Regions from separate parts of the Rhizobium sp. PAMB 3182 genome, predicted to be linked through region 1. Evidence: predicted binding sites of a transcription regulator. Region 1 holds the regulator's gene; each other region holds the start of a gene.
The links. Region 1 encodes PhoB, which activates phosphate uptake and scavenging genes when phosphate is short. Its sites were predicted from a motif close to TGTCATNNANCTGTCAT; they were not measured.

Region 1 (10,026 bases):
CACCTGGATCCTCGTCTACAAGCAGCCGGAAGACGCTGCTGCGACCGGTTCGGCTCTGAAGTTCTTCGACTGGTCCTACAAGAACGGCGGCAAGATGGCCGACGAACTCGACTACGTCGCGATGCCGGAAAGCGTCGTCAAGAGCGTTGAGGAAATGTGGGCCAAGGACGTCGTCGGTTCTGACGGCAAGCCGCTCTACTCCGCAATGTAATTGCTCAATGGAAGAGGGGCGAGAACTCGCCCCTCTTTTTCTTTCGGTTCCAGGCCTGCGAAGGGGAATAGCCGCATGTCGATGGCAGCAGTCACAGATCAACAAATGGCAGGTCGCCGCGAAAAGGTCGTCCGGCGCTTCGCTCTGACCGATGCGGTCTTCCATGCCGTTTCCCGCGCATCCGCTGTCATTGTCCTCCTTCTTCTCGGTGGTGTTGCGGCCTCGCTGTTCATCGGATCGTGGGACGCTCTTTCCAAGTTCGGCTTCTCCTTCCTTGTCACCGAAAGCTGGAACCCGGTGAAGGAAAACTTCGGCGCCGCTGCTCCGATCTACGGCACGATCGTCACTTCCGCGATCGCCATCCTGATCGCCGTGCCGATCGGCATCGGCATCGCCATCTTCCTGACCGAGCTCTGCCCGCGTCCGCTGCGCCGACCGATCGGCATCGCCATCGAGCTGCTCGCCGGCATTCCGTCGATCATCTACGGTATCTGGGGCCTGTTCGTTTTTGCACCGTTCATCCAGACGAAGGTTCAGCCCTTTGTCATCGATCTTTTCCACGACGTGCCGATCCTCTCGAGCCTTTTCGCCGGCCCGCCCTACGGCATCGGCCTGCTGACCTCCTCGCTGATCCTGGCGATCATGGTCCTGCCGTTCATCTCGTCGATCACCAAGGATGTGTTCGACACGGTGCCCTCGGTGCTGAAGGAATCCGCCTACGGCATCGGCTGCACCACCTGGGAAGTGATGAAGAACGTCGTCGTTCCCTACACCCGCGTCGGCATCATGGGCGGCGTCATGCTCGGCCTCGGCCGCGCTCTGGGCGAAACCATGGCCGTCACCTTCGTCATCGGCAACGCCCACCGCATCAGCGCCTCGCTCTTCGCGCCGGGCACGACCATTTCGGCGACGATCGCCAACGAATTCACCGAAGCGGACGGCGAAATGTACACGTCCTCGCTGATCGCTCTCGGCCTGATCCTCTTCATCATTACCTTCATCATCCTTGCCATCGCGCGCTACATGCTGATGCGCATCGAGAGCAAGAAGGGAGCCTGACCGATGTCCTCGATCTATCCCCGTCGCAAGATCAAGAATACCGTGATGATGACGCTCTGCGTCGTCGCCGCCGGCATCGGCATCATCTGGCTTGCGCTCATTCTCGGCGCGCTGGTCTACAAGGGCGCCGCCGGTCTGAACCTGCAGGTCTTCACCGAAATGACCCCGCCTCCGGGTGAGGAGGGCGGTCTTCTGAACGCCATCGTCGGCAGCTTGATCGTGACCATCATCGCGATGTTCGTCGGCACGCCGATCGGCATCCTGGCCGGCACCTACATGGCCGAGTACGGCCGCTTCAGCAAGCTGACCATGGTCGTGCGCTTCATCAACGACATCCTGCTGTCGGCACCCTCGATTGTCGTCGGCCTGTTCATCTATGAGATCGTGGTGCGCCCGATGGGCCACTTCTCGGCGCTGGCCGGATCCTTCGCGCTCGCCGTCCTGGTCATCCCGGTGGTGCTGCGCACGACGGAGGACATGCTGAGCCTCGTGCCGAACGCGCTGCGTGAAGCCGGTACGGCGATCGGCGCACCGCGCTGGATCGTCATCCGCTCGGTCGCCTACCGCGCCGCTTCGTCGGGCATCGTCACGGGCATCCTGCTCGCCGTCGCCCGCATCTCCGGCGAAACCGCGCCGCTTCTATTTACCGCGCTCAACAACCAGTTCTGGAGTTCCAACCTTAATGCTCCGATGGCGAGCCTGCCGGTGACGATCTTCCAGTTTGCCCTCAGCCCCTATGAAGAATGGCAGCAATTGGCCTGGACCGGCGCATTGATCATAACCATGACCGTCTTGGGTTTGAGCGTAATTTCCCGTAGCCTGACCGGACGCAGAGAGGACAGATGAGCCAGATGCTTTCCCTAGACAAAGTCGCGCCACAGAAGGCCGCCGAAAAGACGAAGATCGAGATCAAGAATCTCAACTTCTACTATGGCAACAGCAAGGCCCTGAAGGACATCAGCCTGTCCCTGCCGGAGCGCAGCGTCACGGCCTTCATCGGTCCGTCGGGCTGTGGCAAGTCGACCCTGCTGCGCGTCCTGAACCGGATCTACGAGCTTTATCCGAAGCAGCGCGCCGAGGGCGAAGTGCTGATCGACGGCGAGAACATTCTCGACAAGTCGAAGGACCTGAACCTGCTGCGCACCAAGGTCGGCATGGTGTTCCAGAAGCCGACCCCGTTCCCGATGTCGATCTACGAGAACATCTCCTTCGGCATCCGCCTGTACGAGAATCTCAACAAGAGCGAGATGGACGAACGGGTGGAAGCTGCCCTGACCCGCGCCGCCCTGTGGAACGAGGTGAAGGATAAGCTGCATGCCAGCGGCCTCAGCCTGTCCGGCGGCCAGCAGCAGCGCCTCTGCATCGCCCGCACCGTTGCCGTCAAGCCGGAGATCATCCTGCTCGACGAACCGGCCTCCGCTCTCGACCCGCTCTCGACCGCCAAGATCGAGGAACTGATCGACGAGTTGCGCGCCGACTACACCATCGTCATCGTCACGCACAACATGCAGCAGGCTGCCCGCGTCTCGCGCCAGACCGCCTTCATGTATCTCGGCGAGCTGGTTGAATTCGACGAGACCGCGAAGATCTTCACGTCTCCGAAGGAAAGCCGCACGCAGGACTACGTCACCGGTCGCTTCGGCTGAGCCGCAGCCGCGCTGAAGCCTGCCTCAAGATATCAGGGAACACCAAAATGCCCTCGACACAACAGCATCTCATGTCGGCCTACGACGATGAATTGAAGTTCCTGCAGCGCCGGATCTCCGAAATGGGTGGTCTCGCCGAGCAGATGGTCAGCGAATCCGTGCAGGCGCTGGTCACCGGCGACCTGGCACTTGCCCAGAAGCTGATCTCCGACGACGTCGTCCTCGACGTTGGCGAGCGCGAAATCGGCGACGCCGCCGTCGTCACGATCGCCCGTCGTCAGCCGGTTGCGGCCGACCTGCGCGAAATCATGGGTTCGATCCGCATCGCGGCCGACCTCGAGCGCGTCGGCGACCTGGCGAAGAACATCGGCAAGCGCGTCATCGCCGTGCAGGGCACGGGTGTTCCGCGCAAGCTCGCCCGCGGTCTCGAGCATCTGTCCGAGCTTGCCTCGGTGCAGCTCAAGGAAGTGCTTGACGTCTATACCAGCCGCTCGGCGGAAAAGGCCAAGTCGATCCGCGACCGCGACGAGGAGATTGATGCGATCCACACCTCGCTGTTTCGCGAACTCTTGACCTACATGATGGAAGATCCGCGCAACATCACCACCTGCACGCATCTTCTCTTCTGCGCCAAGAACATCGAGCGCATCGGCGATCACGCGACGAACATCGCCGAAACGATCTACTACATGACGACCGGCAGCCAGCCGGAAGGCGAGCGTCCGAAGGACGACAACACGTCCACCATGGGCGTGACGTCCGAGTGACGGCTCGATAAGTTGGAGAACCGTGAATGGTCCCGAAAATAGCGGTTGTTGAAGACGAGGAAGCTCTGAGCGAGCTTCTTCGCTACAATCTGGAATCCGAGGGCTACGAGGTCGAGGCGATCATGCGCGGCGACGAGGCGGAAATACGCCTCAAGGAGCGCGTGCCCGACCTTCTGCTTCTCGACTGGATGCTGCCGGGCGTTCCCGGCATCGAGCTTTGCCGTCGCCTGCGCATGCGCCCGGAAACGGAGCGCCTGCCGATCATCATGCTGACGGCACGTGGCGAGGAAAGCGAACGCGTCCGCGGTCTTTCGACCGGCGCCGACGACTATGTCGTCAAGCCGTTCTCGATGCCTGAACTGATGGCCCGCGTCCGCGCCATGCTGCGGCGCGCGCATCCGGAAGTTCTCTCCGCCGTCCTTCGCTGCGGCGACATCGAGCTCGACCGGGAAACGCATCGCGTCCACCGCAAGAGCCGCGAGGTCCGCCTCGGCCCGACCGAGTTCCGGCTTCTGGAGTTCCTGATGGCCTCTCCGGGCCGCGTGTTCTCGCGCTCGCAGCTGCTGGATGGGGTCTGGGGCCACGATATCTATGTCGACGAGCGCACGGTCGACGTGCACGTCGGACGTCTGCGCAAGGCGCTGAACTTCTCCAACATGCAGGACGTCATCCGCACCGTTCGCGGTGCCGGCTATTCCATGGAAGTCTGAGCTTCGACCAGTCCGCGCTCCGGAAATTTAAAGCCCCGCCCATTGCCGGCGGGGTTTTTCATTTGGCCGAAGTGCGGATGCGGAAACGAAAAACGGGCCCCGAAGGCCCGTTCATCATGATCAGTCGATTGACGCCGCAGCAATCAGTTCGCGGCCGCCGCGCGACGACGGTCGCTGCTGGTCGGCTGGTAGGCGAGGCGGGCGTGATAGTTGCAGTAGGGAGATGTGTCCGGGGACTCGCAGCCGCAGAAGTGGAAGTCGTCCTGCAGCGGATCGCCGACCGGCCATTTGCAGGTGCGCTCGGTCAGTTCGGTCAGGGCCAAGCGGCGGGAGATCGGCACGACGACGTTCGAGGCAGGAACGTATCGGAGTTCCTGGATCGCGTTGATCTCGACCTCTTCCTTCAGTGCCGTGGCGCCGGCCGTACGGGTGACGGTGCGGGTCGTGACGCGGGCCGCGTAGTTCGGAGCCTTCGGGGCGGTGACGGCTCTCTTGACCGTGCGCGCTGCCGAGGATGCGCCGCCGGACTTGGCCCGTCCGGGAAGATTGAGACGGTGAACCTTGCCGATGACGGCATTGCGGCTGACGCCACCGAGTTGTGCGGCGATCTGGCTGGCGCTCAGCCCATCCGCCCACAATTTCTTAAGCTTTTCAACGCGTTCGTCTGTCCAATTCATTGGGTCTTCTCCGCCTGCAGTCCAATGCATGGCAGAATCCTTCACCGTGTCCCGAATTCCTCCGGGACGGAGTACGCCTCTTGTACTGCCGGGTGACTTTTTTCCGCCAAGCGCAAATTCTTAATGCACGTTTAACCTAGTGCCAGCCTGACTCCGTGACAAGAGTCGCCGGAATCATCGTGATTCGATTTCGCAGTTTTCCCCAACTTGCTTCTTTTCACTTTTTTGCCTGGCGATGGATGCGAGGCCATCCTTCGAATTTGATGCGGGCGCCGCGATCGCCTGATTTTACAGGTGATTTGTTGACATCGGCGACCTATATGATGATAGTGCGGCAACCGCCCAAAAGGCGGTCTTTTTTATTTGTGCCCAGCCAACAAAGCCCAGGAAAGGTCAGCGCCATGGCTCAGAACGGTCCGCTCTACGATACCTATGCAAGAGCACCTCTGCGCTTCGAGCGAGGCGAGGGGATCTGGCTCGTCACCGAGGACGGCCAGCGCTATATCGACTTCGCCGCCGGCGTTGCCGTGAATTCGCTTGGCCATGCGCATCCGCATCTGGTCGAGGCGCTGACGACGCAGGCCGGCAAGGTCTGGCACCTGTCGAACGTCTACGAGAACCCCGGCCAGGAAAAGATGGCCGCGCGCCTCTCCGCCGCGACCTTCGCGGACAAGGTGTTCTTCACCAATTCGGGCGCCGAGGCGCTGGAATGCGCGATCAAGACGGCCCGGCGCTACCAGTATGCCAACGGACATCCGGACAAGTTCCATATCATCACCTTCGAGGGCGCGTTCCACGGCCGTACGCTCGGCACGATCGCGGCTGGCGGTAACGCGAAATATCTCGAAGGCTTTGGCCCGAAGGCGCCCGGCTTCGACCAGGTTCCTTTCGGCGATCTCGATGCCGTCAAGGCCGCGATCACGGACGCGACCGCGGCCATTCTCGTCGAGCCCGTACAGGGCGAGGGCGGTGTCCGGCCGGCGTCCAAGGAATTCCTGCAGGCTTTGCGCGCTATCTGCGACGAGCACGACCTGCTGCTGATTTTTGACGAGGTGCAGACCGGCGTCGGCCGCACCGGCAAGCTCTTCGCCTACGAGTGGGCCGGCATCACGCCGGACATCATGGCGATCGCCAAGGGTATCGGCGGCGGCTTTCCGTTCGGCGCCTGCCTTGCGACGGCGGAAGCCGCGTCAGGCATGGTCGCGGGCACGCATGGCTCGACCTATGGCGGCAACCCGCTGGCCATGGCCGTCGGCAATGCCGTCCTGGACGTCATCCTCGCCGATGGCTTCCTGGAGCATGTGCGCGACGTGGCACTCGTCTTCCGCCAGGGGCTCGCTTCCCTGAAGGATCGCTATCCCGATGTCATCGAGGATTTCCGCGGCGAAGGCCTGATGCTTGGCATCAAGGCAAAGATCCCGTCCGCGGAGCTGCTTGCTGCAATGCGCGAGCAGCATGTTCTCGGCGTGCTTGCGGGCGACAACGTCGTGCGCCTGCTGCCGCCGCTTATCGTCAGCGCGGAAGAAGCCCGCGAAGGACTGGCGCGCATCGAGCGTGCCGCCGAGGCGCTTCATTCCGCTCATATCAAGAAGTCCGCCTGAGGCGGCCAAGCGAATTCTGACAGGTTATCATGGCAGCTCCCAAGCATTTTCTCGATCTTTCCGCGGTCTCCTCGGAGGAACTCAGGGGTATTCTGAACGACGCACGCACGCGCAAGGTGGCGACGAAGGACGGAACGGCTGACAAGCCGCTTGCCGGCAAGATGCTGGCGATGATCTTCGAAAAGCCGTCCACTCGCACGCGCGTCTCCTTCGATGTCGGCATGCGCCAGCTCGGCGGCGAGACGCTCTTCCTGTCGGGAACCGAAATGCAGCTCGGCCGCGCCGAGACGATCGGCGACACGGCCAAGGTGCTGTCGCGCTATGTCGACGCCATCATGATCCGCACCACCGACCACAAGCGCCTGCTCGAGCTTGCCGAGCATGCGACGGTGCCGGTGATCAACGGCCTGACGGACGACACGCATCCCTGCCAGATCATGGCCGACCTGCTCACCTTCGAGGAGCACAAGGGGCCGGTCGCCGGCAAGACCATCGCCTGGACCGGCGACGGCAACAACGTGCTGCATTCCTTCGTGGAAGGTGCGGCCCGCTTCGGCTACCGCATGAACATGGCCGTGCCGCTGGGATCCGAGCCGCACGACAAGTTCCTGAACTGGGCGCGCAATGAAGGCGCTGAAATCATGCTCTGCCACGACGCCGAGAAGGCCGTGTCGGGGGCCGACTGCGTCGTCACCGACACCTGGGTCTCGATGAACCAGGAGCACAAGGCGCGCGGCCACAACATTTTCCAGCCCTTCCAGGTCAACAAGCAGCTGATGGGCCGGGCGAAGGACGATGCGTTGTTCATGCATTGCCTGCCGGCGCATCGCGGCGAGGAAGTGACCGACGACGTGATCGACGGACCGCAGTCTGTTGTCTTTGATGAGGCGGAAAACCGCCTGCATGCGCAGAAGTCCATTCTGGCCTGGTGCCTCGGGGCCATCTGATACGGCGCCGCCTCGTTTCGCGCGCCGAAACTTAAGGAGTATCCGCCATGGCGGAAGAAACCACCAAGCTCGGCGAATTCGGATTCGCCGGTGATGATCACGTCGTGCCTTTCCAGGTGGAAGGGCTCGACGTTCGCGGTCGCGCCGTCCAGCTCGGCCCGATGCTCGACGCCATTCTGGGCCGCCATGACTACCCCGTGCCGGTTGCCCGGCTTCTGGCGGAAGTCATCACGCTCACCGTGCTCATCGGCACGTCGCTGAAGTTTGAAGGCAAGTTCACCGTCCAGACGAAAAGCGACGGTCCGGTCGACCTGCTCGTTGCCGATTTTTCGACGCCCGACAGCATGCGCGCCTATGCCCGCTTCGACGAGGAGGCCCTTGAGCTTGCCATCAGCGAAGGCATGGCCGAGCCCGAGCAGCTGCTTGGCACGGGCGTCCTCGCCTTCACCATCGACCAGGGTCGCTTCAGCCAGCCCTATCAGGGCATCGTCGCGCTCGACGGCGCGTCGCTGGAGGAAATCGCCGGCACCTATTTCCGCCAGTCGGAACAGATCCCGACGCATATGCGGCTTGCCGCGGCCGAGCTCTACGATCGTGACGAGGACGGCAAGGCCCGGCATACCTGGCGGGCCGGCGGCCTCATCGTTCAGTTCCTGCCCGAAGCGCCGGAGCGCATGCGCCAGCCGGATCTTCCGGGTGGTGATGGCGACGACAATGCCTTGCCGATGTTCGAAGACGATGCCTGGATGGAGGCCCGCACGCTCGCCGAAACGATCGATGCGGACGAATTGACCGATCCGCAGGTAGGCTCGGAGCGGCTGCTGTTCCGGCTGTTCCACGAACGCGGCGTGCGGGTCTTCGAACCCCAGCCGGTATTCGATCGCTGCTCCTGTTCGCGCGAGAAGATCGGCGGCGTGCTGAAGGGCTTCTCGGCAGAGGAGATCCTGGCGAGCGAGGAAGACGGCAAGATCGCGGTCACCTGCGAGTTTTGTTCGACGACCTATGTGTTCGACGCCAACGAGGTGATCGAATAAGGCCGGTCCGCTGCTGCTTCGGGCTTTCTTGGCCGAGAACGTCGGGCCGCGCCGGCCGGAGATGCGCTGCCTGCGACATAATATTTCTTGATAAATGATCTCATGATATTAAGGCTGCAGCAAATCTGATGGCCCGGCAACCTGCCGGCCATCGCCAACGATCCGGAGTTGACCCGATGAAGGAACGCATGACCATCGCCGTGGCCGCCATTGCCATTCTGGCCGGTACGGCCTTTAGCGCCGCGACAGCCGCTGACGTCAAGACCTACGAGATCACCTTGAGCAGCGAGAGCTTCAGCCCTCAGCAGATCAGCGCGAAGGCAGGCGAACCGTTCCGCATCAAGCTCCACAACAAGACGGAGTTGCCGGTTGAGCTGGAGTCGGGCGCGCTCGGTTTTGAAAAGATCGTCGAAAGCGGCCATGACATCGTGGTGAACGTGCGGGCGCAGGAGCCTGGCACCTACGACTTCTTCGACGACTTCCATCCCAAACAGTATGTCGGCCACGTCGTCGTCGAATAATGTGACGGAGGAAGAGGCATGCTGGGCGCACTGGTCATTGTTTTCCGCGAGATTTTTGAAGCCGGCCTGATCGTCGGCATCGTGCTGGCCGCAACCCGGTTGGTTGCCGGCAGCCGCTGGTGGATCGCCGCCGGTGTTGCCGGAGGCATCGCCGGAAGCGTGGTGCTGGCCGCATTTGCCGGCGTCGTCTCCGAATGGGCGGATGGCTTCGGGCAGGAGCTCTTCAACGCCGGCATCCTGGCGATCGCCGCCGTCATGCTGATCTGGCACAATCTCTGGATGGCGCATCACGGGCGTGAACTCGCCGCCGATCTCGCCGCCACCGGCAAGGCGGTCAGCGACGGGCAGCGTTCGCTGGCAGCGCTTGCGCTGGTCGTCGGCATCGCTGTCCTGCGCGAAGGCGCCGAAATCGCGCTCTTCATGTACGGCATCATCCTCGCCGGAGGCGACAGCTGGTCGTCGCTGGCGCTCGGATCGGCACTCGGCCTCGTTCTCGGAGCCGGCGTCTCGGCGCTCACCTATTTCGGCCTCGTGAAGATTCCGATGCGTCACCTGTTCTCGGTGACGAGCGTTCTCATCACCTTCCTCGCCGCCAGCATGGCGTCGCAGTCGGCAGCCTATCTGGAACGCGCCGGCAAGATCGACTGGCTGTCCGCGACCGCGTGGGACACGTCCTGGCTTCTCGAGGAAGGCAGCATTCCGGGCCGTCTGATGCACACCATGTTCGGCTACTCCCAGCAGCCGAGCGAGTTCCAGGTCCTGGTCTATGTCGTGACGCTAATTGCGGTCGTCGTCGCCACCCGCACGCTGGCAGCCCGTGGGCACCAGCCTGCCAGCCATGCGAATGCCGGAT
Region 2 (10,026 bases), 1.7 Mb from region 1:
CCCGTCAGACCCTGGATTTCCAGGACCGCCTTGGTGCTGGAATAGACGGGGGCATCGGCCCGCACTTCCGTGTAGGCGACGGTGAAGCGCGGGTCGTTGTCGATCCTGAGGTCGCGCACGGAGCCGATGGCAATCCCGTTGAAGCGCACCGGCGATCCGACGCTCAGCCCGTTGGCGGATCCGGGAATGCGCACGAGCAGCTCCACGGTCGGTCCCTTGCCGCCGAAGCCGGACATCCAGTAGACGAAGCCGAACGCCGCCGCGATGATGAGCAGCGTGAATATGCCGACGATGGTGTAGTTGGCTTTCGTTTCCATTCAGTCCTTCCACTGTACCGACATGGCGCTCATGTCCGGCCGACGATCGAGCGGGCCCGCTTGCCGCGGAAATAGGATTGCACCCAGTCGTCCTCGAACGAGAGCATGTCTTCCAATGTTCCCTCGACCAATACCCGCTTCTGTCCAAGCACCGCAATACGGTCGCAGACGGAAAACAGGCTATCGAGGTCGTGTGTTACCATATAAACGGTCAAACCCAGCGTATCGCGCAGCCGGGCGATGAGTTCGTCGAATTCCGCAGCGCCGATCGGGTCGAGACCGGAGGTCGGCTCGTCGAGAAAGACGAGGTCGGGATCGAGCGCCAGGGCCCGCGCCAGCGCCGCGCGCTTGATCATGCCGCCCGACAGTTCCGAAGGATATTTGTCGGCAGCGTCGGGCGCGAGGCCCACCATCTGGATCTTCAGATAGGCGAGTTCGTCCATCAGCTCCTTCGGCAGATCCAGATATTCGCGCATCGGCACCTGGATGTTTTCCTTCACCGTCAGCGACGAAAACAGGGCGCCATGCTGGAAAAGGACGCCGAGGCGCATGTCGAGCTGGAAGTGCTCCTTCTCGTTCAGCTCGTCGTAGTTCTTGCCGAGAATGCTGATCGTTCCAGACTGGCGCGGCAGGAGACGCAGCACCGTGCGCATCAGCACCGACTTGCCGGTACCCGAGCCGCCGACGAAACCGAGGATCTCTCCACGATAGACATCGAGGTTCAGGTTGTCGAGCACCAGCTTTTCGCCGAACCCGACGGTCAGGTCGCGCACGGAAAGAATGACCTCCCGCTCGCCCTCGCCTGCCTTTGCCTGTGTGGTCTCATCCATGCCCGCGCCCTCAGAAATCGATGGCCGCGTAGAACATGGCAAAGAGCCCGTCCACGAGAATGACGACGAAGATGGATTTAACCACGGAAGCGGTCACGTGCTGGCCGAGCGATTCCGCGCTGCCGCCGACCTTCATACCCTCGAGTGCGGCGACCACACCGACAATCAGCGCCATGAACGGTGCCTTCACCATGCCGGAAATGATCGTCGAATAGTCGATGGCGTCGCGCAGGCGCGTCAGGAACACCTCGAAGGTGATGCCGGAATAGACCCAGGCGATGATCGCCGCCCCCCCGAGCGCCGCGAAATTGGCGACGATGGTCAGCAGCGGCAGGGCGATGGTCAGCGCCACCAGCCGCGGAAAGATCAGCACGCCGACGGGATTGAGCCCGATAACCTTCAGCGCGTCGATCTCCTCGCGCATCTTCATCGAGCCGATTTCCGCGGTGATGGCGCTGCCCGAACGGCCGGCGATCATGATCGCCGTCAGCAGTACGCCAATCTCGCGCAGCTGCAGGATGCCGACAAGATCGACCACGAAGACCTCGGCGCCGAAATAGCGCAGCTGGAAAGCGCCCTGCTGGGCAATAATCGCACCGATCAGGAACGACATCAGCAGGATGATCGGAATGGCCCGAACGCCCATGCGGTCGACCTGGTTGGCAATCGCCGCCGGCGAAACGCCACTGCCGCGCCCGAGCTTCATCTGCGCCCCGCGTACGGCGGAGCCGAGAATGTACATCGACGCTTCGAAGTCGTTCCAGAAGGCGATCGTCAGACGACCGACGGGTGCAAAGATGCGCTCGGCAAGTGCCATCTGCCGCGGCGCCACCTTTCCGTCCGACACCTTCTCGGGGATCGCGTCAAGCAGTTCCTTCAGGCCGGCGCGTTCGCCCGTCAGGCTGACGCGCGCACCGGATTCGCGCGCCTTCATCTCGATCCGGCGGATAAGCCATGCTCCGGCCGTATCGATGCTGCCGAGGCCGGCGACATCGATCTCCAGAACCTCTGGAAGCCCCTTGGCGGCGAGTTCGCGCAACGGGTCGATGACCGGGGTGATCGTCGTATTGCGCCAGTCACCGGTCAGCACGAGCCGACTGGTGCCCGACGCCCCGGGCGTCTCGAATTCGAAGGCTGCAGGAGTACTCGTTTCGGCTGACAATATGCGCCAATCTTCATTGAATTACTGAGTCTTGCCTATTTACCCTCCGGCAGGCCCAGTGTCACGGCTGCCGGTCGAGACAGTCCCCCATGTCGCGGGAATTTACCGCTCGCATTGCAAACGTGCCACTGTGGTTGCCACCGACAGGACAGGGCCCGGGCCCCTCCTGCAGCGGAAGTCTGCCTCTCGCCTCAGGCCGCCTTGTCGGAACGCAACTTCAGCGGCGGAGCAAGCTGGATCGGCGAAGGCTCTTCGGCGGTCACCTGTTGCCAGGTGATCAGCTCAAAGGTGCCGTCGGCATGCTCGGCAACGGCCGTGCAGCTTTCCACCCAGTCACCGGTATTGATGTAGCGGATGCCATCCAGGTCTTCCATGACCGCGTGGTGGATGTGGCCGCAGATGACGCCGTCGACATTGTGGCGGCGGGCCTCGTCGACGACGCACTTCTGGAACTCGCCGATGAAGTTGACGGCGTGCTTGACCTGCAGCTTGGCCCATGCCGAAAACGACCAGTAAGGCAGGCCGATGCGGCGGCGGACGGCGGCGATCACGATGTTGAGCCGGATGGCCGCATCATAGGCCCAGTCGCCGAGATAGGCGAGAAGACGGATGTTGCGGACGACGACGTCGAATTCGTCACCGTGCAGGATCAGGTATTTGCGGCCATCGGCGGCCTCGTGGATGGCGCGCTCCATGACCTCGATGCCGCCGAAGTGCATGCCGGGAAAATCGCGCAGGAATTCGTCGTGATTGCCGGGGATGTAGATGATGCGCGTGCCCTTGCGCGCCTTGCGCAACAGCTTCTGGACCACGTCGTTGCAGTTCTGCGGCCAGAACCAGCTGCGCTTCAGCCGCCAACCGTCGACGATGTCGCCGACCAGCACGATCGTCTCGGCCTCGTGATAGCGCAGGAAATCGAGGAGGTAATCCGCCTTGGCAGCCTTCGAGCCGAGGTGCACGTCCGAAATGAAAAGGGTCCTGAAACGTCTGGTTTCCATCTTGTCATCCACCGTTCGACTGGTTCACTCCAATTATGACTGTCAAAAACAGAGTCTTGTTTCAGGAAGATGACAATGGCCCTGGCAGGCGTCACGCAGACCGAAAATGCGCGCAATATTGCCGCTGGGACGATATTTTGGATACCGCCGGTTGACGGTTTGATGTAACAGCCATCGGCAAAGCGCCACAAAAGACGGAGAAGCATGGGATGAACGCTCCAGAAAAGCCGAACAACACCACTGGCCCGCGCAGCGGCGATCTGGACGAACAGGCACTCTTCTATCACCGCTATCCTTCGCCCGGGAAACTCGAGATCCAGGCGACCAAGCCGCTCGGCAACCAGCGCGACCTGGCGCTCGCCTATTCACCCGGCGTCGCAGCACCCTGCCTTGCCATCCGCGACAATCCGGAGATGGCTGCCGACTACACCTCGCGCGCCAACCTCGTCGGCGTGATTTCCAACGGCACCGCCGTCCTTGGCCTCGGCAATATCGGCCCGCTGGCCTCCAAGCCGGTCATGGAAGGCAAGGCCGTGCTTTTCAAGAAATTCGCCGACATCGATGTCTTCGACATCGAAGTGGATGAACCGACCGTCGACGGCATGGTGAGCACGATTTCCGCGCTCGAACCGACATTCGGCGGCATCAACCTTGAAGACATCAAGGCGCCCGAATGCTTCGAGGTCGAGCAGCAGCTGCGCGAACGCATGAACATTCCGGTGTTCCACGACGACCAGCACGGCACCGCGATCATCGTCGCCGCGGCAGTGCTGAACGGCCTTGAACTTGCCGGCAAGGAAATCGACAAGGTCAAGATCGTCGCATCCGGCGCGGGTGCGGCGGCGCTCGCCTGCCTCAACCTGCTCGTCAGCCTCGGCGCCAAGCGCGAGAACATCTGGGTCCACGACATCGAGGGCCTGGTCTACGAGGGCCGCGAGGTCCTGATGGACCGCTGGAAGTCGATCTACGCGCAGAAGAGCGACAAGCGCGTGCTGGCCGATTCCATTGCCGACGCCGATGTCTTCCTCGGCCTTTCAGCCGCAGGCGTCCTGAAGCCTGAACTCCTGGCCCAGATGGCCGAAAAGCCGCTGATCATGGCGCTCGCCAATCCGACGCCGGAAATCATGCCGGACCTCGCCCGCGAGGCGCGTCCCGACGCGATGATCTGCACCGGGCGATCGGACTTCCCGAACCAGGTCAACAACGTCCTCTGTTTCCCTTACATCTTCCGTGGTGCGCTCGATTGCGGCGCAACGACCATCAACGAAGAGATGAAGCTCGCCGCCGTGCGGGCGATCGCGGCACTCGCCCGCGAGGAAGTGTCCGACGTGGCGGCCCGCGCCTATTCCGGCGAGACGCCGGTCTTCGGCCCGACCTACCTCATCCCGTCGCCCTTCGACCCGCGCCTGATCCTGCGCATCGCGCCGGCTGTTGCGAAGGCGGCCGAAGAAAGCGGCGTCGCGAGCCGGCCCATCACCGATTTCGACGCCTATCTCGATCAGCTGAACCGCTTCGTGTTCCGCTCCGGCTTCCTGATGAAGCCGATCTTCGCGGCCGCCAAGAGCGCCGAGCGCAAGCGGGTGATCTTCTCCGAAGGCGAAGACGAGCGCGTGCTGCGCGCCGCCCAGATCCTGCTTGAAGAAGGCATTGCCCGACCGATCCTGATTGGCCGTCCGCAGATCCTCGAAATGCGCCTGAAGCGCTACGGCCTGAAGATCAGGCCCCATACCGATTTCGACGTGGTCAACCCGGAAGACGATCCGCGCTTCCGCGAATATGTCGACGATTATTTCGCGCTGGTCGGTCGCCGCGGCGTCACCCCGGAAGCAGCCCGCACGATCGTGCGTACCAACCCGACGGTCATCGGTGCGCTAGCGGTCAAGCGCGGCGAAGCCGATGCGCAGATCTGCGGTCTCGAAGGCCGCTACGACCGGCATCTGCGCGATATCCGCCAGATCATCGGCAAGAAGGAAGGCGTGCTCGACTTCTCCGGCCTCAGCCTGCTGATTTCGCAGCGCGGCGCCACCTTCTTCACCGACACCTACGTCACCTACAATCCGTCGGCCGAAGAGATCGCGGAAATGACCATCATGGCCGCCCAGGAAATCCGCCGCTTCGGCATTACGCCGAAGGCCGCCCTTGTCTCGCATTCCAACTTCGGCTCGCGCGATTCGGAAAGTTCGGCGAAGATGCGCCGCGCCCTGGCGCTGGTGGAGGAAAAGGCGCCGGACCTGGAAGTCGACGGCGAAATGCATGGCGATTCTGCCATTTCCGAGGCATTGCGCAAGCGCGTCATGCCGCAGAGCCGGCTGACGGGCGAAGCCAATCTCCTGGTGTTTCCAAACCTCGACGCAGCCAACATCACGCTCGGCGTGGTCAAGACGATGATGGACGGCCTGCATGTCGGCCCCATCCTGCTCGGCGCCGCCCTGCCCGTGCACATCCTGTCGCCTTCGGTGACGTCGCGCGGCGTCGTCAACATGGCGGCCCTCTCCGTCGTCGAGGCATCGCAGCCGATCTGAGGGCACCCATGACACTGTTGCGGGCAAGCTGTCCCGTTTTGGTCAGCTTGCCGCAACGCACGCCTGTATTATGATGGCCTGCAAAGATCAGGTCCGCCTCTGCTTGCGGCGGGCGCATGGGATGGGCTGCGTGAGATAGGCGCCCGCCTGAAAAACCGGAGGCCTCCGACGTGGCTGCCAACCAGTTCGGCCTGATGATCCTGTCAATCTGCCTGGCTTTGCCGACGGCGGATCGGGCGCTGGCGCAGTCGGACGAGGTTTGCACCACGCTGTATCAGCAGTTGACCTCCGGCACCGAAGTCATCGGCACCACTATCCAGACCCGAGCCCTTCGCCGCGCACTGTTGGACAAGGACCAGGAAATCCGCGCCGCCCGCCAGCGGCTGAGGGACATGGGCTGCTCGTCGGGCAGCGTCGTCGTCATTGGCGGCGCCAACCAGGATGCCTGCAGTGCCCAACAGTCGGCCATCGACGGCATGCGAAAGGCACGCGATGAAATGGCCTCCGGCCGCTTGCCGATCTCCAACCGAAGCGGAGCGACGCGCGAGCAGCGGCAGAAAATCCTCGACGCCATCGCCGCCAACGGATGCCAGAGCGACACGTTTCCAACGCTCGCCTCCACCGACCCGGACAGCGACACCGACATACGCCGGCCCGTCGAGACCTTCATCCCGCCACGCGAGGACAAGAAACACTTCTGGCCATCGGTGATCCGCCCCACGCTCGGTTTCGAAGTTGGCAGTCCATTGAAGACCATGTGTGTCAGGACCTGTGACGGCGGCTTCTTCCCGATCTCGTCCAATGCCAGTCCCGCATCCTTTCAGCGGGACGCAGAGACCTGCGCGGCCATGTGCCCCGGAACGCAAACCGAACTGTTCTATTCCTCGCTTTATGACACCGAGACCGGCGACATGATTTCCGCCGCCACCGGTGAGCCATATTCGCAAATGTCGACGGCCAACCTCTACAAGCAGCGCAAGCCGGGCGCGGATCCCCAATGCGGCTGCGAGATGGAAGCCTATTACAAGGACATCATGCGGCGCGAGAAGCTGCAGCAGACACCTTCCGGCGAAGGCTACTCGACGATAACCACTGTCCCGCCGCCCGCAAAGAAGCCGGTCGCGGAGGCGGTGACCCCATCGTCGCCGCTACCGGCTGCAGACGAACGCGACTATGATCCGGAAAAGCGGAATATCCGTCAGGTCGGCCCGTCCTTCATCGTCGGCGACGACATGACTGAAACGCCCGAAAATCAGGAAAACTGAGCGGACAGACGGGCGTGGCTTTTCAGGCGAACTGCTTGACGATACCCGCCACCGGATGCTCGCCCGACATGACGGCGCAGTTGCGTCCGGCGTCCTTGGCGGCATAGAGCGCCTCGTCGGCCAGCAGCACGAGCTCGCGCACGGACTGCGCCTGCTTGGGGAAGATCGCCGCCCCGGCACTGCCGCCCACCTGAAGGATCACGCCGTCATGGAGCACCGGAACCTGCGCGTCGCGCACGAGGCCGGTGGCGATCGCCATGACCTCGTCGCGGTCGATAACGCCATCGAGGAACGCCATGAACTCGTCACCGCCCAGACGCCCGACAAGTCCCTGCTTGCCGATACGGTCGCGCAGTCTGTTGGCAATGTCCTTCAGCACCGCATCGCCGGCGGTGTGTCCGTAGCGGTCGTTGACCGCCTTGAAGAGGTCAAGGTCCATGGCGATCAGGGAGAACGGCCGCCGTTCGTCCGCCGCCTTGCCAAGCACAGCATCGAAGCCTGCCCGGTTGGCAAGACCGGTCAGCGCGTCATGATTGGCAAGAAAGCTGTTTCTCGCCTCGCTGCGCTGCAAGGCGTGCACCACCGAGCCGAAACGTACGGCGATATAGCCAAGGACCAGAAGCGCGATCAGGACGGCGACGACCACCTTGGGGCCGGCCTTCGACCAGATATAGGTGTCTGGCGTGTTCGGTGTCCAGGCGACGAGATAAGGCCCATCCGTAAAGCCGTTGCCGACAGGCGTCGACGCATCGGCCGGATCCTTGCCCGCTTCGCTGACCACATGCAGGTTGCGGATATGCAGGCGCGTGTCCATCCCGGCAAGCATCGCCTTGGAAATCGGCTTCACGGTGATCAGGAGCCTCGGCCCGTTGAATGGCAAGACGCCGTCCGGGCTGCGCGGCACGACGCCCTGGACGACCACGATGCTCATCTCACCGAAAAGCATCCGCATGTCTGACGCATAGATGTCCGGCATCGGAAGCTCGAGCGAATCCGGATTCGGCGCCGAGCGCGTGATCGACAGACGGCCGCCATCATCCTTCAGGGCAGCGCGAAACTTCTGCTTCGCTTCGAAGATCAGATCGTCGATCCAGAACATCAGGTCGCCGGCGCTGCTGTCTTCCACGCGCTTGCCCTCCTTGATGGCCAGCAGCGGCGTGTTTCCGGCGGAGGTGAAGACGACCCAGGCAAAGCCGAGATCGCTCCATATCGAACGAACGGTAGGATCGGCGGCAAGAAGGTCAGCGCTGTTGGGCGCGCGCAAATAGTCAACGGTCCGGTCGGAATAGGAGAGTTCGGCCTGCAGCTTGGCGACCTGATCGATCTGATGCTGGAATTCCTGCTGCACCAGCTTGCGCTCGCTGGCGATCGCGAAGACTTCCGCCTGCTTGACCGAATAATCGAGGACCATGAAGCCCGCAGCCGCAAAGACACCCGCGATGACGGCACAGGCGAGATAGATGACCGGCACCATCCGGCTGCCCATCACGCTGGCACTTCGATACTGCATACTTGCCCCCTAGGCCACGTCCGGCGGAGGGAACATCATGCCCAACCACCTGATTGTGGAGCAAACGTTAGCATGCAAGCAGCAACGAACGCTTAAACTGCAGAGTAAACAAACGCTAAAAGCACTACGAAATCAGCGGTCGCGGAACCGGTTGGTGATCGGATAGCGGCGGTCGCGGCCGAAGTTCTTCTTGGTGATCTTGACACCCGGGGCGGACTGCCGGCGCTTGTATTCGGCAATGTAGAGCAGATGCTCGACCCGATGCACGGTCGCCGCATCATGGCCACGCGCGACGATATCCTCGACCGACATCTCGCCCTCGACGAGGCATTCGAGAATGTCGTCGAGCACCGGATAAGGCGGCAACGAGTCCTGGTCCGTCTGGTCCGGCCGAAGCTCGGCGGACGGCGCCTTGTCGATGATGTTCTGCGGAATGACCTCGCCGGACGGTCCGAGGGCACCCGGCGGCACGTGCGCGTTGCGCCAGCGCGACAGCGCATAGACCTGCATCTTGTAGAGGTCCTTGATCGGATTGAACCCGCCGTTCATGTCGCCGTAGAGCGTGCAGTAGCCGACCGACATTTCCGACTTGTTGCCGGTCGTCACGACCATCGAGCCGAACTTGTTGGAGATCGCCATCAGGATCGTGCCGCGCGTGCGGCTCTGCAGGTTCTCCTCGGTGATTCCGGCTTCGGTGTCCTCGAAGAGTTCGGAGAGCGCGGAGGTGAAACCTGTCACCGGCTCCTCGATCGGCACCGTGTCATAGCGGCAGCCGAGCGCCAGCGCGCAGGCGGCCGCGTCTTTCAGCGAGTCCTGCGAGGTGTATCGATATGGCATCATCACGCAGCGCACACGCTCTTCGCCGAGCGCATCGACGGCGATTGCCGCACAGATGGCCGAATCGATGCCGCCGGACAGGCCGAGGACGACGTTGCGGAAACCGTTCTTGTTCACATAGTCGCGGAAACCCAGCATGCAGGCACGGTAATCCGCCTCCTCCGGCTCCGGTATCTTGGACATCGGCCCGCCATCGCAGCGCCAGCCGTCCTCGCCAAGTCGCCAGGTGGTGACGGCGAGCGTTTCCTCGAACTGGCTCATCTGGAAGGCGAGCGTCTTGTCGGCGTTGAAGGCAAAGGAAGCGCCGTCGAATACGAGCTCGTCCTGGCCGCCAACCTGGTTCGCGTAGACAAGCGGCAAGCCGCTTTCGATCACCTGACGCAGCGCCACCTGGTGGCGGACGTCCAGCTTCTCGCGGTAATAGGGCGAGCCGTTGGGCACGAGCAGAATGTCGGCGCCAGCCTCGGCCAGCGTTTCGCAAACGCCCGCATCGTTCCAGATTTCCTCGCAGATCGGAATGCCGATGCGCACGCCCCGGAAATTGTAAGGCCCGGTGATGCTGCCTTCGGTGAAGACGCGCTTCTC
Region 3 (10,026 bases), 2.0 Mb from region 1:
TCGCGGCCAACCGTCCGATATAGCCCGACAGCTCTCCGTCGATCCGGGCCTGCAGGTTGCGGGTAAACAGGATGACGAAGAACCAGGCGGCGAGCGAGAGCGCGATGGTTATGCCGATCAGGGAGACGATGAGAAAGCGGAGCCTGATCGACCGCATCACGCCTCGCTGGTCGTCAGCTGATATCCGAAGCCGCGCTTGGTGAGGATGGTTTCCTTGCCGAGCTTGCGGCGCAACCGTGTGATCAGCACCTCGATCGAATTGCTGTCGCGCTCGAAGTCCTGTTCATAGAGCTGTTCCGTAAGTTCGACCTGTGAGACCGGCCGGCCGGCATTCATGGCGAGAACGGCGACGCAGCGGTATTCGAGGGCCGACAGCGGTGCCGGCACGCCATGCAGGAAGACGGCCTTGTTCCTCGTGTCGATCTCGATCGGACCGCAGGCGAGCATCGTTCCCGACTGGCCGGCATAGCGGCGCATGATCGCCCTCAGCCGCGCCAGAAGCTCGAGCATGCGAAAGGGCTTTGGAAGGTAGTCGTCGGCACCCGCGTCGATGCCTTCCACCCGTTCCTCCCAGTTTCCCCTCGCGCTCAGGATGAGGACAGGCATGTCGCGTCCGGCAGTACGCCAGCGCTTCAGCACCTGCATGCCGTCGAGCGCCGGCAGTCCCAGATCCAGGACGGCGGCGGAAAAATCTTCGGTATCGCCGAGGTGCCATGCGGTCTCGCCGTCCGAGATGTGCCGGACCAGATAGCCGGCGCTCGTGAGGTGCGCGGTCACATCGCGGGCGATCAGCGGATCGTCTTCGGCAAGCAGGATGCGCATCTATTCGTTTTCCACCTCGATGACGGTGCCGGAGGTGGCGTCGACCTCGATCTCGATGAGATGGCCGTTCTCGGCGACGACGCGGATGGCATAATAAAGCCGGTGGCGTCTTCGCCGGACTTTCACCCCGACGAGCTCGCCCGGCCATCGCTCGCGGATCACCGGAAGAATGGCGGAGAGGGGTTTGGCATGGCCGGCCCGGACCGAACGCAGCGCGTCGTCCCGGTCGTCGTCTCCGTCTCCGTCGTCGTCATCGGCTCGGGCCGAAAGCGGCAGGCTGGCCGCAAGGCCGCTGAGCGCGAGGACCAGCATGCGCCTTCTCTTAAGGGACGGGGAGTGCAATTTGCCGAGAGTTGCCATGCTCTCCATTAGCGCCGCCAACCTTACAGGAAGCTGACAGGGGCCGTCAGCCAGCCGTCAGTTTGGCTCCGCTAGGGTTTGTGTCGAGGCCGGGCAGTCCGGTCGCCACAAGACGATGGAGACGACTTTTATGAAGACCACTATTCTTGCAATCCTTGCTTCCGCAGCCTTTGCCGGTGCCGCCTTTGCGGCGGAAAGCCCGTGTGGCAACGAGCCTCAGTCCAAGTGGATGTCGAAGGAGGCCATGCAGCAGAAGGCCGAGGGCATGGGCTACAAGGTGCGTCAGGTGAAGGCCGAGAAGGGCTGCTACGAAGTCTACGCCGTCAGCCCCGAGGGCAAGCGCGTCGAGCAGCTATTCAACCCGGTGACCGGCGAAGCCGCTGGTGAAGACAATGACGGTTGATGCCGATTTCGACAATGGCGGCGCGCTCGACGAGGGCGCCGCGACCGAGAAGGTCTGGGACCCTTTCGTCCGGCTGTTCCACTGGTCTCTGGTCGGCTTCTTCGCCTTTTCCTACCTGACCGGCGACGAATGGAAGAGCGCCCACATCCTCTCTGGCTATGTGATCGCCGGGCTGATCGCGTTCCGGGTCCTCTGGGGCCTGGTCGGCACCGAGCATGCGCGGTTCTCGACGTTCATCTACCGGCCGTCGACGGTGCTTGGTTTCCTCAGGGATACCGCACGCATGCGGGCGCGGCGTTATCTCGGCCACAATCCGGCCGGCGGCGCGATGGTGATCGCGCTTCTCGTCATGATCGCAACCATTGCGACGACCGGATACATGATGACCACGGACGCTTACTGGGGCGTGGAATGGGTCGGGGAACTCCACGAAGGCGCTGTCAATGTCACGTTGGGGCTCGTCGGGCTTCACATCCTCGGTGTCATACTCGCCAGCTTCGAACATCGGGAAAACCTCGTTCGGGCCATGATCACCGGGCGCAAGCGGCCGCAATAACAAAACAGACCGCTTGATCGATGCCAGGACCGCAATGTTCCCCGCCCGTGCGGCCCTGGCATTCTCATTCCGATAGCCTGCTTTCCAATTTGTGGCTTCCCGGACTTATGGTTAACGAATTGTTCAAGGGAAATCGGGTATTCCTGTTGTCGACCTGACTTAGTGCAACCGGGAGTTTTCATTTGACCGAGGCCGGGGCCGACTTGGTTCTTTTGGCATGTGAGCGTATCCGCGCTCACGAACTTCCCGCCTACGTAAAGGATGGGAAGCTTCGCTTTTCTGCGGTCAATGATGCCTTTGCACGTCTCTTCGGGCTTACTGCCGACAGTTTCGAAGGCCGTCTTGCAAGCGACCTCGGCATAGCCGGCGTGACCGGCGAGCTGGAAGAACGAGAGCGGCGCGCGCTTGTCTTCGGCTCGGAAGAAACCGCCGCCTGGTTCGATGCGTCCGGCAATACGCGTCATTCCGTGCTGATCGAGCGGTTCATTTCAGACAGCGGCCAGTTCCACGTCGTCGGTATATTCGAAGAGCAGACGGAGGTGCCTTCCGCAGGGCCTGTAGCCGCCACGGACGCTTCCGGTCCAGGCGCCGGCACTCCCGGCAAGCCGCCTGATCACGGACTGGCGCCTGCCGGCGATCAACATTCCTTCGGGCAGGACCTGTTCAAGGAACTCCTCGACAAGCTGCCGGTCGCCACCTTCGTTCGCGGGCGGGATCATCGGCTGATTGCCGCAAACCGTCATTATGCCCGTATCGTCGGCATGCCCGAAGACAAGCTCATCGGGACGACGCAACCGGATATCTTCGGCCCGGTCGGCCTCGAGTACCAGGCCGCCGACGAGGTGGTCCTGGAGACCGGATCGACGGCCGAATTCCAGCAGACGGCGCTCCTGCCGGATGGCGAGGAGCATGTGCTTCTTTGCCGTATTACGAGGGTTTCCACCGCCGCGGCGGGATCATTTCTCGTCGGTACCATCACCGACGTCACCGAACTGAAGCAGCGCGAAGCGCAGCTGATTGCCGAACGGGCAAAAACCGAGTCCCTGCGCGGGGATCTGGAACGGCTGGTGTCAGCGATGCCGGTCGGCGTCGTCATGATGTCGAGCGACTTCGTCGTGGAATACGTCAACCAGGAGGCGCGCAATATCTGGGGCTGGCCCGATGATGCCGTCATAGAAGGCATGGGCTTTTCCGAAGTCGTCGAGCTGACGCGGCAGGGCGGGATGGCACCCGTGAAGACCGAGGCGCTGGACGAATATGTCGACAGGCGAAGAACCGAGCTTGCCGACAACAGTTTCGACAAGCCGCAGGAAGTGGAATACGAAAACGGCAAGTTCGTCGTCGTTTCCAATCGCCACCTGAGCGACGGTCGCTTGCTGATGATCTACACCGACGTGACCACCATCCGGTCGCGGGAGATGGAGATCGATCAGGTACAGGAACAGCTTTCCCGCCTTGGCCGGTTCATCTCCGATGCGACCCGGGTCATGTCGCAGGGGCTGCTGCTGATCGAGGACGGACGCATTCTGCTGTCGAACGATGCGCTGCCGGCCATGCTGGAACTGCCGCCGGAAGTGCTAATGCCCGGCGCTGCCTGGGCGGACCTCATTTCGCATTGCGCGGCCCGGGGCGACTTTGAGGGCGAACTTGCTGACCCGTCCGCCGAATGGGACAATTTTCTCCTGAATGATCAGGCGTTTTCCGCCGGATTCCTGGCCGCCGGCAAGACCTGGGTGCATATGGAGGCCTCGCCCAACGGTCTCGGCCAGTGGACCATCGTGCTCACCGACATGACCGAGATGAAGCAGCGCGAGGAAGAGCTGAAGGTCGCGCTCGCCCGCAGCGAGGCCGCCGACCGGGCAAAATCGGACTTTCTCGCTGTCGTCAGCCACGAAATCCGCACCCCGATGAACGGCGTTCTGGGAATGGCCGAACTGCTGGCCAAGACCGATCCCGATCCGCGGCAGAAGACCTTCATCGACGTGATGGTCAAATCGGGCAAGGCGCTGATGACGATCATCAACGATATCCTGGATTTCTCGACGCTCGAAGCCGGTCAGCTGCGGCTTGTCAGCCAGCATTTCGACCCGCTCGAGGCGGTCGAGGACGTCGCGACGCTGATGTCGGCCGCGGCCTTCGAAAAGGACCTCGAGATATTCCTTTCGAGCGACGACAGTTTGCCGAGCACGCTTGTCGGCGATGCGGGCCGCCTGCGGCAGATCCTCACCAATATTGTCAGCAATGCGATCCGCTTTACCGAGGCCGGTCATGTGCTGATCGACCTTGCCTCACGCACTGACAAGGACGATCCGTCGTGCGTCACGCTGGTCCTGACGGTTCGCGACAGCGGCATCGGCATCGAGGCGGACAAGCTTCCGACGATTTTCGACAAGTTCCACCAGCTTGAGGCGGGCAACAGCGCACGCTACGAAGGTATCGGGCTGGGACTGTCGGTGACGGCAACGCTGGTCGAGCTGTTCGGTGGCACGATTTCGGTCGAAAGCGAGCCGGGTGTCGGCAGCGCCTTCACCGTCGAGTTGCCCTTTGCCGTGGCGTCGCATCGCGAGCGGGTCTGGGCGCTCCCTGTCGATCTCGGTGGCAGCAGCGTGCTGGTGATCCATTCGAATCCGATCGGGCGCGAGTTGCTCAGCGCGAAACTTTCCGACTGGGGCTGCGAAGCCGTGGTGGCGCAAGACGCCGGCATGGCGATGCAGATCCTCAAGGCGGCACTCGAAGCGGGTGTGAAGCCGGCGGCGATCATTGTTGACGAACGGCTCGACGATATGAAGGGGACTGCCGCCGTCGGCATCATCCACCGCGAGATCTGCCCGCACATACCGGCCGTTCTGTTGTCGTCGCTGGACGCGGCCGAGCGCGGCCAGCCCAAGACCGGGACCATTGCGGATACCTATGTCGTGAAACCCGTTCGCTTCGGCATTCTGCGCAGCACGCTGATCGAGGTCTTGCGCACTGCTGCGCGCATGGACGGTCAACGCCGCGACACCTTCCTCCCGGTACCACCTGTTGACGGCAGAGCCCGGCCCCGGCCGGCGGTCGGGAAGACGGATGCACAGCGGATCGATGTACTGGTCGCCGAGGACAACGAGGTCAACCGGATATTCTTCTCGCAGATCCTTCTCGAGGCGGGCTTGCGGTTCAAGATGGTTGAGAATGGCGCCGATGCGGTGGCGAGCTGGGAGGCGCTCTCTCCGTCCCTGATCCTGATGGACGTCTCCATGCCGGTGATGGACGGGTTCGAAGCCGCCAGGATGATCCGCGAGCTGGAGCAGGAGCGATGCGACGGCGCGCATGTGCCGATCATCGGCGTCACCGCCCATGCGCTCGAACGGGAGCGCGAGGTCTGCCTGCACGCGGGCATGGATGATCACATGGCCAAGCCGATCGTGCCTTCGGTCCTGCTCGACAAGATCCACGCGCTCCTGAGCGATGTGGAAGGGGCGGGAGCGGGGCAGTCACGCCCCTGAGGGCGCGGCCTTCGTTCCAAACAGCATTTCGCGTTTGCCCGCAAATCCCGGCCGACGCTTGACCTCGAAACCGGCGGCTCCGAGATTGCGGCGGACGAAACCTGCCGCTGCATAAGTGGCAAATGTGCCGCCAGGCGCCGTCTTCGCACAGACCGTGGCCATCAGTTCCGGCGACCACATGTCCGGGTTGCGGGAGGGGGCAAAACCGTCGAGATACCAGGCATCGAAAGGCATGTGCACGGCCGGAACAGTGTCTGCCGCCGGGCCGCAGACGATCGTCAGCGTCGTGCGGCTGTCGAGTTCGAGCGTGACGATGCCTTCTGGCGCGTCGGGCCAGAGCGATGTCAGGCCCTGCCGTTCGGCATCGATCTCCGGCCAGTGGGCGAGCGCCTTGTCAATCTCTTCGCGCTGCATGGGATAGAGCTCGAACGAGGTGAAGTGCAGATGACCATCCGCTGTCCGTGACCGCTTCCATTGCCGCCAGGTTTCGCAGAGGTTGAGACCGGTGCCGAACCCCAGTTCGCCGATGCGGAAATCACCGCCGGCCTGCCATCTCGCCGGCAAGCCATTGCCGTCCATGAACACGTAGGCGCATTCCAGCCGTCCGTCCGTCTGGCAATAAAAGTGGTCGCCAAAGGCGGTCGAATAGGGCATATCGCCCTCGCGCCATTCGAGCCTGTTGCCGGAGGCGCCGTCGTTCGAAATTGGATCCGTCATGAGCCAAGCCGATAATACCGCGTTTGCGAGCGGTCAATCGTCCGCCGGTCTTTTGATCGTCGGCGGCGGCATCGTGGGGCTTTGGGCGGCTCTAAAGGCGGTGCAGTCGGGCCTCGATGTCTTGCTCGCCGATGCGGGCCGTTTGGGTGGGGGCACAAGCAACGGCTTTCTCGGCGCACTGATGTCGCATCAACCCGACCGCTGGAACGCGAAGAAGCAGTTCCAGTTCGATGCGCTCGTTGCGCTTGAAGACGAGATCGCGGCGCTGGAAGAGATGACCGAGCTTTCGACCGGATACCACCGCTGCGGCCGTCTTCTGCCGCTGACCCACGAGCAGAACCGGGAGCGCGCGTTTGGTCATTCCGAGGATGCGCGGTTGAACTGGCAAGTCCCGGGCGCGGATTATGTTTGGCAGGTGCTGGAGCAGTCGCCATTTGCGACGTGGCCTCATGCCGAGGCAGCGCCCTTCGGCGTGGTGCTCGACACGTTTGCGGCCCGCGTGTCGCCGCGCGCATTGACGGCGGCGCTGATTGCCGCTCTCCGTCGGTCGGGTCGGGCGCGGCTTATGGAGAACGCGGCGGTCACGTCCATCGATGCGAAGGCGGGGGTCGCCTGCGTCGGCGGCAACGACATCCGTTTCGGGCACTGCCTGATTGCCGCCGGTGTCGGCTCATTCCCTCTGGCTGAGGCCATGGCACCGATGGCAAAGCCGATCGGCAAGCCGGTCAAGGGGCAGGCAGCGCTATTGAAGGCGGAGATCGATCCGGCGCTGCCGGTCATCTTTCACGACGGCGTCTATGTCGTGCCGCATGAGAATGGGCTGGTTGCTGTCGGCAGCACCAGCGAGGAGGAGTTCGACCAGCCGTTCGCCACCGATGGTCTGCTGGAGGATTTGCTGGAGCGGGCGAGGGCCCTTGCGCCATGCCTTGGCGAAGCGCCGGTTGTCGAGCGCTGGGCGGGGCTCAGACCAAAGGCGATCGGCCGCGATCCGATGGCCGGCCGGCACCCGGCATTTGAGAATGTTTCCTTTCTGACCGGCGGCTTCAAGGTCAGTTTCGGGATCGCCCACCGGCTTGCCGAAGCAGTTGTCGGCGAGATTGCCGGCAGGCCGTCCGGTATTGTCCTGCCGGAGAGCTTCGTCGCCGAACGGCACTTTGTCCTGGCCGGCAAGATATGAGCGCAATTCCGCCTTCTCCCCGTCGTCAATCTGTTACGCAAATCACCTAAACCGGCGCAAACAGCATCGGAATGACCGATGCCGACGAATTTCATCCTTCTTTCGGGATGTGCGACATGCGCTATTCTATCGCCTTTACACCGCCGCCGCGCCATGTGCTTTCGGAGGCGGCGGCCTTGTGGCTCGGCCGCGACGCTTTCGCGGGCCACCTGTACGAACCGCACGGCATCGGTGGCCTTGGCATCCATGAGATTGCCTTCCACACAGCGCTGCCGCGCCGGGCGGGGTTCCATGCCATGCTGCAGGCGCCGTTCCGGCTGAAGGATGACGCCAATCCGGCGTCTCTCCTGAAGCACATGATGACATTTGCCGGCGGTCGCCAGCCGTTCCTGCTGCCACCGCTCGAGGTCGCGCGGGTCGGGCAGGGGCTGGGGCTGATCGCTTCGACCTATCCCTATGAAATGCACGAGCTCGCCTGTTCCGTCATCCACGAGTTCGATGCCTACCGGGCACCGCTCAGCGACGTCGAGATCGAGCGGCGCAATCCGGACGTTCTGAACGCAACCGAGTTCGCCAATCTCCACCGCTGGGGCCATCCGCATGTGATGGACGAATACCGCTTTCACATGATGCTGACGGGCGCGCTCAATGCGTCCGAGCTGGAGCGCTTCGAGCGGGCGTTGAAGCGCTTCTTCGCGCCGGCGCTCGAAATGCCGCTGGAAGTGGCCAATCTGGCGCTGATGATCGAGGAGGAGCAAGGGGCTCCCTTCCATGTGCATTCGCTGCACCCGCTTGGGCCCGTGTCGCAGAAAAAGAGGGCGTAGAACGCGCCGCTTTTTGCCTTGGCGCCCTCGACAATCCAATCGCACCTGATAATTTTTGACCGAATGGAAAAAGGTGCGTCGATGGACATAGACAATTATCCCCGCGATCTTATCGGCTACGGCCGTCAAACCCCCGACCCGAAATGGCCGGGCGATGCGCGGATCGCGGTGCAGTTCGTGGTCAATTACGAAGAGGGGGGCGAAAGCTCCATACTGGACGGTGATCCGGCGTCGGAATCGCTCCTCTCGGAGATTGTCGGCGCGCAACCCTGGCCGGGGCAGCGCAACCTCAACATGGAATCGATCTACGAATACGGGTCGCGCGCCGGCTTCTGGCGTCTGCACCGCATGTTCACCAGCCTGAATGTTCCGGTCACCGTCTACGGCGTCACGCTTGCCATGGCGCGCAATCCGGAAGCGGTTGCCGCCATGAAGGAAGCCGGCTGGGAGATCGCCAGCCACGGCTATCGCTGGCTCGAATACAAGGATTTTCCGATCGAGAAGGAGCGCGAGCACATTCTCGAGGCTGTGCGGCTGCACAAGGAACTGACCGGCTCGCACCCGCTCGGCATGTATCAGGGCAAGCCGTCCGACAATACGCTGAAGCTCGTCATGGAGGAGGGCGGCTTCCTCTATTCGAGCGACTCCTATGCCGACGATCTGCCCTATTGGGTGCCGGGTCTCGACGGCAAGCCGTTCCTCATCATTCCCTATACGCTTGAGACGAACGACATGCGGTTTGCGACACCGCAGGGTTTCAATGCCGGCGACCAGTTCTTCAACTATTTGAAGGACGCCTTCGACGTGCTCTATCAGGAGGGCAAGGAGGGGCAGGCGAAGATGATGAATGTCGGCCTGCACTGCCGCCTCGTCGGCCGTCCGGGCCGCGCCGCCGCGCTGAAGCGCTTTGTCGAATACGTGCTTTCCCATGACAAGGTGTGGATCCCGAAGCGGATCGAGATCGCCCGTCACTGGCATGAGCACCACAAGCCGCAGATCATGTGATGATGGACAGACAGGATTTCGTAGCCCGCTTCGGCGGCATATTCGAGCATTCGCCGTGGGTCGCGGAGCGGGCCTATGATGCCGGGATCACCGAACCGCTGTCGGCGAGCAGTGTTCACGCGGCGCTCTGTTCGGCGTTCCGCGCGGCGAATGGCGAGGAGAGGCTGGCGGTTCTTCGCGCCCATCCCGATCTCGCCGGCAAGCTCGCCATCGCCGGCAAGCTGACCGAAGACAGCCGCAAGGAACAGGCCGGCGCCGGCCTCGATCAGCTGACGGCCGAGGAGCATGCGCGGTTCACCGAACTCAACCTGGCCTATGTGGCAAAGTTCGGATTCCCCTTTATTATTGCCGTGAAAGGCCTATACAAGGACGCCATTCTGGCCGCGTTCGAGACACGCATCCACCATGAGCGCGAGGAGGAGCTGGCGACAGCCTGCGCGCAGGTGGAGAAGATCGCGCGGCTGAGGCTGGACGCCATATTTTCGGAGAATTCCTGATGACTGAAGTAAGTGAGGTCCTGCTGCCTGATTTCGCGGCGGGCGCCGTCAATCTCGCCTCGGCCCGTCTCGGCGCCAAGGGCATTTTCGTGACCGACGATTTCTTCGCACCGGTCGACCGCATGCTGTCCGACGATCCGGCCGTGTGGAAGGCCGATGCCTATGACGACAACGGCAAAT

Region 2: ACU5AZ_RS19425 (UDP-2,3-diacylglucosamine diphosphatase) is a predicted target of PhoB. The motif match lies at 3,366-3,382, and genes of this name have one in related genera.
Region 3: ACU5AZ_RS16965 (DUF1045 domain-containing protein) is a predicted target of PhoB. The motif match lies at 7,541-7,557, and genes of this name have one in related genera.

The regions. Positions count from the first base shown of each region.
Region 1 covers NZ_CM128607.1:1,531,351-1,541,376, reverse strand. Annotated here, with positions in the region: gene pstS (phosphate ABC transporter substrate-binding protein PstS) at 1-211, shown strand, start outside; gene pstC (phosphate ABC transporter permease subunit PstC) at 317-1,270, shown strand; gene pstA (phosphate ABC transporter permease PstA) at 1,274-2,116, shown strand; gene pstB (phosphate ABC transporter ATP-binding protein PstB) at 2,113-2,916, shown strand; gene phoU (phosphate signaling complex protein PhoU) at 2,964-3,683, shown strand; gene phoB (phosphate regulon transcriptional regulator PhoB) at 3,710-4,393, shown strand; gene ACU5AZ_RS07650 (GcrA family cell cycle regulator) at 4,537-5,070, opposite strand; gene ACU5AZ_RS07645 (acetylornithine transaminase) at 5,472-6,671, shown strand; gene argF (ornithine carbamoyltransferase) at 6,701-7,618, shown strand; gene ACU5AZ_RS07635 (Hsp33 family molecular chaperone) at 7,666-8,652, shown strand; gene ACU5AZ_RS07630 (cupredoxin domain-containing protein) at 8,829-9,173, shown strand; gene ACU5AZ_RS07625 (FTR1 family iron permease) at 9,192-10,026, shown strand, end outside.
Region 2 covers NZ_CM128607.1:4,054,596-4,064,621, reverse strand. Annotated here, with positions in the region: gene ACU5AZ_RS19440 (MlaD family protein) at 1-317, opposite strand, end outside; gene ACU5AZ_RS19435 (ABC transporter ATP-binding protein) at 347-1,147, opposite strand; gene ACU5AZ_RS19430 (ABC transporter permease) at 1,158-2,309, opposite strand; gene ACU5AZ_RS19425 (UDP-2,3-diacylglucosamine diphosphatase) at 2,501-3,307, opposite strand; gene ACU5AZ_RS19420 (NADP-dependent malic enzyme) at 3,517-5,829, shown strand; gene ACU5AZ_RS19415 (DUF2865 domain-containing protein) at 6,000-7,094, shown strand; gene ACU5AZ_RS19410 (GGDEF domain-containing protein) at 7,117-8,604, opposite strand; gene ACU5AZ_RS19405 (NAD+ synthase) at 8,737-10,026, opposite strand, start outside.
Region 3 covers NZ_CM128607.1:3,525,518-3,535,543, forward strand. Annotated here, with positions in the region: gene ACU5AZ_RS16925 (ATP-binding protein) at 1-157, opposite strand, end outside; gene ACU5AZ_RS16930 (response regulator) at 157-822, opposite strand; gene ACU5AZ_RS16935 (PepSY domain-containing protein) at 823-1,134, opposite strand; gene ACU5AZ_RS16940 (PepSY domain-containing protein) at 1,313-1,585, shown strand; gene ACU5AZ_RS16945 (cytochrome b/b6 domain-containing protein) at 1,575-2,141, shown strand; gene ACU5AZ_RS16950 (response regulator) at 2,324-5,626, shown strand; gene mnmD (tRNA (5-methylaminomethyl-2-thiouridine)(34)-methyltransferase MnmD) at 5,615-6,343, opposite strand; gene ACU5AZ_RS16960 (NAD(P)/FAD-dependent oxidoreductase) at 6,342-7,520, shown strand; gene ACU5AZ_RS16965 (DUF1045 domain-containing protein) at 7,637-8,344, shown strand; gene puuE (allantoinase PuuE) at 8,426-9,349, shown strand; gene uraD (2-oxo-4-hydroxy-4-carboxy-5-ureidoimidazoline decarboxylase) at 9,349-9,846, shown strand; gene alc (allantoicase) at 9,846-10,026, shown strand, end outside.